2 regions of the Kineococcus gynurae genome follow, and region 2 is predicted to be linked to the other one. Evidence: riboswitches for the same ligand, from Rfam matches in the RefSeq annotation. Region 2 holds a riboswitch; the other holds the start of a gene.

Region 1 (4,146 bases), on a different contig from region 2:
CACGGCGTAGGCGGTGCCGGTGCGGTGCAGGGGCACGTCGCGCCCCGCCAGCTTCTCCTCCACCGCCTCGTCGCGGCGCCGCCCGTAGGGACCGGTGTCCGCGGTGACGTGGACGCTGTCGGCGCCCACCCGTCGGGCGAGACGGGGCAGCACCGTGGTCGGGTCCCCGCGCTCGACGACGAGCCGACCGTCGAGGCTCTCGTCGAGGGCCCGCAGCGAGGCCAGCAGGTAGGCGCGGCGCACGTCGCCCGCGGGCTTCCAGAGGGCGGGGTCGATCACGAAGAGCGGGACCACCTCGTCCGCGGCGGCCGCGGCGGTCAGCAGGGCCGGGTGGTCGCCCAGGCGGAGGTCGCGGCGGAACCACAGCACACTGCGTCGTCCGGGCACCGTCCGACGGTAATGACGATCTCCCCGACCCGCGATCCGGACGCCACCCCCGGACCCCCACCGCGTCCAGGTCCGCCCTCGGGTCCGCCCTCGGGTTCGACGTCGGGCCCCGATGCCCGAAGATGACACCGTGAGCGACCTCATCGACACCACCGAGATGTACCTGAAGACGGTCTTCGAGCTCGAGGAAGAGGGCATCCCCCCGATGCGGGCCCGCATCGCGGAGCGCCTGCACCACTCCGGTCCGACGGTCTCGCAGACGGTCGCGCGGATGGAACGCGACGGGTTGCTCCACGTCGGCGAGGACCGGCGCCTGGAACTGACCGAGAACGGCCGCAACAAGGCGATGCGCGTGATGCGCAAGCACCGGCTGACCGAACGGCTGCTGACCGACGTCATCGGTCTGCCGTGGGAGCTCGTGCACGAGGAGGCCTGCCGCTGGGAGCACGTCATCTCCGAGCACGTCGAGCGACGCCTCGTCGACATCCTCCACCACCCGCACTTCGACCCCTACGGGAACCCGATCCCGGGGTTGGAGGAGCTGGGGGAGACCCCGACGCAGGAGGAGTTCCGCGAGGGCGTGCAGCCGCTGACCACCGCTGGGCTGGAGGGACGGACGGTCGTGGTGCGCCGGCTGGGCGAACCGCTGCAGACCGACGTGGAGCTGATGGCCCGCTTCGGGGCGGTGGGGCTGCGCCCGGGCGCCGAGGTGACGATCGCGGCCTCGGGCTCCCTCGTGGCGGTGACCGTCGACCAGGGGGAGCAGGTCGAACTGCACCCGGGTGAGGCATCTCACATCTTCGTGGCCCTGGAGTCGGCGAGCTGACGCCCGTCCGGGCCTGCGACCTGCGGCGACGGTGATCTTGTCGTCGGGCGGGTTCCGGGTCGCGGTGGTGACTCGTCACCCGGACGCTCCGCGAAGATGAACGGAGAGTGGCGCGATCGCCGCTCTCCGTTCGTTTTCTGGGGGAGAACGGAGCGGAGTCTGTGCTTCGCGTCACCTTCCCGCCACATCGTCGTGACCGAGGCGTGACATCCGCGAACGCCCTGGGTTAGTGTCCAAGCGCTACCCCGGCAGAGGTCGGGGCAGTCCTCACGCGGACGCCGAGTCCTGCCACCGCGACGAGGTCCCTCGAGTCAGTCATGGCAGGAGTGGGGGAACCACGTTTCCCGGGCTCGTCCCCGTCCGCACCTCGTGCGCGGAGCAGGGCGAGTCCTCGGGGTGAAGCCGGCGCGAGCCGGCCGGGCGAGACCTTCCGCCCGAACCCGACAGCTCACCTCGTAGGCGTCGGAGAGGTCAACACCTTGAGCACTCGCGCTCTGGCGCGCCACCGCGCCTCTGCACGCCCGCTTCCCGTCGCCCGGTTGAGCCGTGCCGCCGCTGCCGCGGTCGTCGCCGGTGGTCTGACCGTCACCCTGGCCGGCCCCGCCGGTGCCGCCCCGACCGTCGTGCCCGCGACCGTCCCGGCCGCCGTGCCCGCCGCGGTCGGCACCGCGGTCGACGCGGCCTTCGGCGCCACCCCGGTCGGCGTCATCTCCGCCCCCGCCGCCGGTGCGACCGGGCTGGCCACTCCCGCCGCCTTCTCGGCCGTCCCCACCCCGGCCCCGGTCGTGGCCCGCCCGACCGTGAGCCTGAGCCAGTCGGCCGTCGCCCGCGCCGGCGCCTCCCGCGCCGCGGCGGCCGCTCCCGCCGCCGAGGCCGCCGGTTCCGCCGCGCCCGTCGCGGTGAGCAGCAACGCCTCCGGGCTGGGCGAGCGGATCCTCTCCATCGCCTCGCAGTACGCCGGGATCCAGTACGTCTACGGCGGCACCACCCCCGCCGGGTTCGACTGCTCCGGGTACACCAGCTACGTCATGCGCCAGGTCGGCATCGAGCTGCCGCGCACCTCCCGCGCCCAGCGCGCCGCCGCGGCGAACATCTCCCGTGGCGAGGCCGTCCCCGGCGACCTCGTGTTCTTCTCCAACGGCGGCCGCGTCTTCCACGTCGGCATCTACGCCGGTGGCAACCAGATGTGGGACTCCCCGCGTACCGGCAAGCCCGTCGCCCTGCGCAGCATCTGGTCCGACGCGGTCTCCTTCGGCCGGGTCGCCCCCGTCGCCTGACCCGGCCCCCCGCCGGCAGCCGCCGAACCCCGTACGACCTCTCCTGCGACCGACCCGGTCCCGCTCCGGCGGGGCCGGGTCGTCGTCCGTTCCGCGTGCCCTCACCGAGAATTCGCTGACGATCGCGATTTCCGGTCGTACAGTTCCCGTGAACGGTGAGGACGAGCCACGCGAGAGGCCGGAGATGCATCGACCGGGACGACGGAGCGGAACGGGTCCCCAGCCCGGTCCCGCCCGCGCGCGCCGGTCGAGCGCCTCCGGTGCGGTGCAGATACCCGGACGCCCCGACCAGCACGGTGCCGCCGTGCCGGTCCGTGCGCCGGGTCGTGTCCCGGGTCACGAGCATGGCCACGTCGTCGCCGACAGAGGCGCCCTCCCAGCCGGGGAGGGCGCCTTCTGCGTTCCCGGAGGTGGAAGATGCGCACGTTGGTCCTGAACGCGGGGTACGAACCGCTCGCCGTGGTCTCCTTCAAGCGGGCCGTGGTCCTGGTCCTGTCCGGGAAGGCATCGGTCGTCGTGGCCGATCCCGAACCGGTCGTCGGCGCATCGATGAGCCTGGAACGGCCCTCGGTCATCCTGCTCGCGCGCTACGTCCGGGTCCCGCGCGGTTCGGTCGTCCCGGTGAGCCGGCGCGGGGTGCTGCGCCGCGACCACCAACGGTGCGCCTACTGCCGCGGGCACGCCACCACCGTCGACCACGTGCAGCCCCGCAGCCGCCGCGGCCCCGACAGCTGGGAGAACCTCGTCGCCTGCTGCATCCGCTGCAACAACCTCAAGGGCGACCGCACGCCCGAGGAGATGGGCTGGTCGCTGCGGTTCCGCCCCGGGCCGCCCCGCGGCGCGTCCTGGGCGGTGCGCGGGGCCGAGCAGCCCGACCCCCGCTGGGACTCGTTCCTGGCCCAGGCGGCGTGAGGGCCGGGGGCCGGTGAGCCGGGCCCGGCGGTCCGGTCCCTCCCGGGTGCGCCGGGCCACCGACGCGCTCGGCCTCACCCGCGACCCGGACGCCCCGCCCCCCACCCCGGGCACGTGGCCCGAGCGGGCGGTCGCGTTCGTGGCGGTCCTGCTCCTCGCCGGCCTCGTCGCGCTCGGGGCCCGGGCTCTCGGGTGGGTGGACCGGGGATCGGCGGTGGTGCCGGCCGTCGTCCTCACCGTCGGTTGCTGCCTGCAGCCGACGGCCGAACGCCGGGGCTTCCGGCTGCGCCGTCGTCTCCGCCGCCGCTGACGTCCCCCGCCCGCCCCTCGGCCCCGCCCCTCGGCCCCCCCTCCTCCTCGACCGTGATCAAGGAATGTGTTGCCCGCCGCCCCACCCGTCCCCGCCGGGACCCGTACGTCGTGTGACGACAGGGGCAGGAGCGCACTCATTCCTTGATCACGGTCAGAGTGGGGGGTGGGGGGCGGGGGAGGTCGGGGTCGTCGGGGACCGCTGCGGGGAGGGGTGGGCGGCGGAAAAGGTGAGGCGGACGGTCGCGGGCGCTCACTACCGTCGAGGACGTGCTGTTCGCCCGACCCCGTCTCCGTCCCGCCCGCCGTCCCGCGTCCGCCACCGCGTCCGCCGGGGCGGCCCGACCCCTGACGCTCCGCCGGTTGGCCGGCCCGCCCACGACGATCGCCCTGGTCGTGGTGGTGCTCGCGGCACTGGCGCAGACCCTGGCGACC
Region 2 (4,146 bases):
CGTCTCGCCCGACGTGCCGCTGTTCCGGGCCGCCCGGGCCGCACGCTGGCCGGTGGCGGACTGGGCCGTGTCCTCGCCGACGCGGCGCCTGCGCCTGCCGCAGCAGGTGCTGGTCGGGACGGACTGACCCGCCCCCTCGGCCCCGCCAGAAACCGGCCCCCCAGGAGGACCAGTGAGCCAGCACCCCGCCCGTCACCCGCGTCGGGTGCACCGCAACGACTGGGTGCGCTCCGGCCCGGCGACCGCGGTCCGTTCGGTGCTGCAGCGGGTCCTGCTCACGCCGTTGATGAAGGCGGAGCTGGACGTCCGGGTCACGGGCGTCGAGGTGCTGGACCAGCTCGGCGGACCCGCCGTCATCGTCTCCAACCACTCCTCCCACCTCGACACCCCCGTGCTGCTGACGGCCCTGGGAGCCAAGCGGCGCAAGAAGATCGCCGTCGCCGCGGCCGCGGACTACTTCTTCGACGTGTGGTGGCGGGCGGCCCCCTCGGGGCTCGTCATCGGCACCTTCCCGCTGGACCGCCGGGGCGCGCCCGGGGCCAACGCGTCCTCCCGACTGCTGGCCGACGGGTGGAGCCTGGTGATCTTCCCCGAGGGAGGGCGCAGCTACGACGGGTCGCTGCGCCCGTTCAAGAAGGGCGCGGCCTACCTGGCCCTGGAGGCCGGGGTGCCGGTCGTCCCGGTCGCGCTGCGCGGGACCCACGAGGCCATGCCGCCCAAGAAGCGCAACTGGCCCGCCCCGGGACGGCCCCGGGTGCAGGTCACCTTCGGCCAGCCGCTGCACGGGTTGCCCGGGGAACGGGCGGGCGACTTCACCCCGCGCATCGCCGACGCCGTCGCGAAGCTCCTCGCCGACTCCTGAGCGACTGCCCGGGGCGGTGACCCTGGTCACACCCCGAGGCTCGGATCGGCGGCAGCGCACCACGTCCGGTCCCCGTCCGGACGCCCCCGGTGACGGGTGGGTCACGAAACGGTGTACGTGAACGCTCGGGCTTGTTACGGTCGGTCCGCTCCCGGGCCACCGGGGGCACGGTCGCGGACACGCCGAGTCCTGCCCACCTCGACCGGAACTGCGCTTCACGCGGGCAGGAGCGGGGGACCCACACGTTCTCCGGACCAGCACCTCCGCGGTGCCCGGTCCTCGGGGTGAAGCCGCCTGCGGGCGGCCGGGTCAATCCACCTTCGACCCGAACCCGACAGCTCACCTCGTAGGCGTTGGAGGTCACCTCGATGTCTGCTGCCCCGATCCAGCCTGCCCGTCGGTCCGCGCGTCTGCTGCGCAAGGTCGTGCTCGTGGCCGCCGCCACCGGTACCGCCTCCGCCGCCCTCGTCGCCACCTCCGGCTCGGCCTCCGCCGCCCCGGTCTCCGAGTGGGACCGCCTGGCCCAGTGCGAGTCCACCGGCAACTGGCACATCAACACCGGCAACGGCTACTACGGCGGCGTGCAGTTCAGCCGCAGCACCTGGCTCGCGTTCGGCGGCGGGCAGTACGCGCCCCGCGCCGACCTCGCCACCCGCGAGCAGCAGATCGTCGTGGCCGAGCGCACGCTCGCCCGGCAGGGCTGGAACGCGTGGCCGTCCTGCTCGCGCAAGCTGGGCCTCCGCGGTGCGGCCGACCCGGTCGGCGCCGAGCAGCGCCTGCTGGCCCCGGCCCCGGCCCCCGCGCCCGCGCCGGCCCCGGCCCCCGCGCCGGTCGAGCTCGCCGCCCCCGCTCCGGCCCCCGCCCCTGCGGCCCGGACCGTCACCGTCGCCCCGGGCGACACGCTGTACCGGATCGCGGTCAACAACCGGGTCCCGGGCGGCTTCCGCGCCCTGCACGACGCGAACCGGGCCGTCATCGGCAACGACCCCTCGCGCATCCACGTCGGCCAGGTCCTCGTCCTGCCCTGAGCGTCCTGACGGACGTACGCTCGCTCAGCGCCCTGGTGCCTGCTCGGGGGACAGGCACCAGGGGGCGGCGAGGCGGGCCAGGCCGGCGGCCAGCAGCCCGATCGCCGCAGCCACGAGGACCCGCTGAACGGGTCGGTCGGTGATCGTCACGACGGCGTAGGACCCGAGCACCGCCACCGCCCCGACCGGGACCGTCACCAGCCGGTACCGCCCGGTGGGGCCGAGCTGCCGGAACCGCGCCGCCATGTGCAGCAGCAGGGCCACGACCAGGGCCAGCGCGATCCCCGCGAGCGTGCCGGCGGCGGCCCCGTAGATGGTGGCGATCTGCCGCAACCCGGCGACACCGGGATCCGAGAACGTGATGGCGGCCGCCCCGGTCAGCCCGCCGACCACGAGACCGCCCGCTCCCCCGGCCAGCATCAGCCGGCCCACCACGGCGGCGCCCACCTCCGACGGCAGGGGACCGCGCCGCGGTCGGGGCGTCCTGCCGATCATGGCGACGATTCTCCTACGCTGCGGCGATGGGGACCGCCTGGACCGTCTTCCGCGCCTGGCGGAACCTGCCGGTCACGACGCTCGCGGTGCTCTGGGCCCGTCGTCACGGCGCCACCTTCACGCTCGGTCCCGACCTGTTCGTCGAGTGCTCGGGGATGCCGCCGCGGACCTTCGGGCGCGGGGGGACGACCGTGGGCAACGCCTGGTTGTACGGCGACCTGGGCGGGGACCGACGCCGGCGGCACGAACTGCGGCACGCCGACCAGTACGCGCTGCTCGGCACCCTCCCCTTCCTCGCCCTGTACGGCCTGAACGCCGCAGTCACCCGCAACCGCCCGCACCGCAACCTGTTCGAGCGCTGGGCCGGCCTCGCCGACGGCGGCTACACCGCGGGGACCCCACCCCGATCGCACCCACCCCTCCGTGATCAAGGAATCCGGCGGCGCCTGATTCCTTGATCACGGAGGGGTGGGGGGCCGGTCGGGACAGGCGGAGGGTGGTGGGAGGTTCCGGAGGTGGGGGGAGGTCGTCAGGATCCGTCGACCCGCTGGTCGAAGACGTGCCGACGGACCCAGGCGTGCATGGCGACGGCGGCGGCCGCACCCACGTTGATCGAACGGGTCGAACCGAACTGGGAGATGGCGAGGACCGCGACGCAGGCCGCGACCGCCTCCTCGGAGAGCCCCGGACCCTCCTGGCCGAAGAGCATCACGCACTCCCGGGGCAGGTCGTAGGTCTCCAGCGGGACCGACCCCTCGACGTTGTCGATGCCCACCACCGGAAGTTTGCGCGCACCGGCCCAGGCGACCAGGGCGGCCACGTCCTCGTGGTGGCTCACGTCGAGGTAGCGGTCGGTCACCATCGCGCCGCGACGGTTCCACCGCCGCTGCCCCACGATGTGCACCCCGGCGACGTTCACGGCGTTCGCGGTCCGGACGACCGAACCGATGTTGAGGTCGTGCTGCCAGTTCTCGACGGCCACGTGCAACGGGTTGCGACGGGTGTCCAGCTCGGCGACGACGGCCGCGTTGCTGAAGTAGCGAAACCGGTCCTCGACGTTGCGGCGGTCCCCCTCGCGCAGGAGCTCGGGGTCGTAGCGGGGATCCTCGGGCCAGGGGCCCACCCACGGCCCGACCCCGACCACCCGTTCCGGGGTGGTGGCGGCCGTCGGTTCCTCGTCGTTCACGTCCCCGATCCTGACGCACCCGCCCTGTCACCTCCGACCGCGTGCACCCCGACCGCGGTCGCCTTGACGACGACGACCACCTCCGCGCCCGGGACGAGGTCCAGGGCGGCCGCCGCGGCCGGGGTGACGTCGGCCAGGACGTCGTGGCCGAGGACCCGGGTGCGCACGCGCACGACGTCGCCGCGCGGTTCGAGCTCGACGACCGTCGCCGGCCACCGGTTGCGGGGGCTGCCCCCCGGGTCGGTGACGTGCACGGCCACCGCCGAGGGGGCGAAGATCGCCACCGCCTCGACCCCGGGCGGGCAGTCCGGGTCGCGTCGGCCGGCGATGCGGAACCCGTCCGGCGCCACCAGCCCGTCCTCGGTTGCGGCGCCGCGCACCAGGTCCAGCCCGGCCAGCCGGGCCCCGAACCCGCTGCGGGGCCGGGACAGGACCTCGGTGACCGGGCCCTCCTCGACGACGCGACCGGCCTCGAGGACGACGGCCCGGTCGGCCAGGGCCAGGGCGTCCAACGGGTCGTGGGTGACCAGCAGCCCGGCCCGCCCCTCGTCCCCGCGCAGGATCCGGCGCAGGAC

The links. Region 2 has a riboswitch for cyclic di-AMP ahead of ACFFKU_RS03065 (transglycosylase family protein). Riboswitches for the same ligand answer to the same signal wherever they lie in the genome.
Region 1: it holds a riboswitch for cyclic di-AMP, as region 2 does, so the genes downstream of both, ACFFKU_RS07805 (C40 family peptidase) here and ACFFKU_RS03065 (transglycosylase family protein) in region 2, are expected to answer to the same signal.

The regions. Positions count from the first base shown of each region.
Region 1 covers NZ_JBHLUI010000008.1:290,845-294,990, forward strand. The annotation lists gene ACFFKU_RS07795 (cryptochrome/photolyase family protein) at 1-387, opposite strand, end outside; gene ACFFKU_RS07800 (iron-dependent transcriptional repressor DtxR) at 518-1,213, shown strand; cyclic di-AMP (ydaO/yuaA leader) riboswitch at 1,567-1,690, shown strand; gene ACFFKU_RS07805 (C40 family peptidase) at 1,753-2,490, shown strand; gene ACFFKU_RS07810 (HNH endonuclease) at 2,908-3,402, shown strand; gene ACFFKU_RS07815 (hypothetical protein) at 3,449-3,712, shown strand; gene ACFFKU_RS07820 (ATP-binding cassette domain-containing protein) at 3,982-4,146, shown strand, end outside.
Region 2 covers NZ_JBHLUI010000003.1:347,760-351,905, reverse strand. The annotation lists gene ACFFKU_RS03075 (SDR family oxidoreductase) at 1-127, shown strand, start outside; gene ACFFKU_RS03070 (lysophospholipid acyltransferase family protein) at 173-862, shown strand; cyclic di-AMP (ydaO/yuaA leader) riboswitch at 1,064-1,230, shown strand; gene ACFFKU_RS03065 (transglycosylase family protein) at 1,231-1,890, shown strand; gene ACFFKU_RS03060 (hypothetical protein) at 1,915-2,385, opposite strand; gene ACFFKU_RS03055 (hypothetical protein) at 2,412-2,843, shown strand; gene ACFFKU_RS03050 (TrmH family RNA methyltransferase) at 2,915-3,571, opposite strand; gene ACFFKU_RS03045 (sulfate/molybdate ABC transporter ATP-binding protein) at 3,568-4,146, opposite strand, start outside.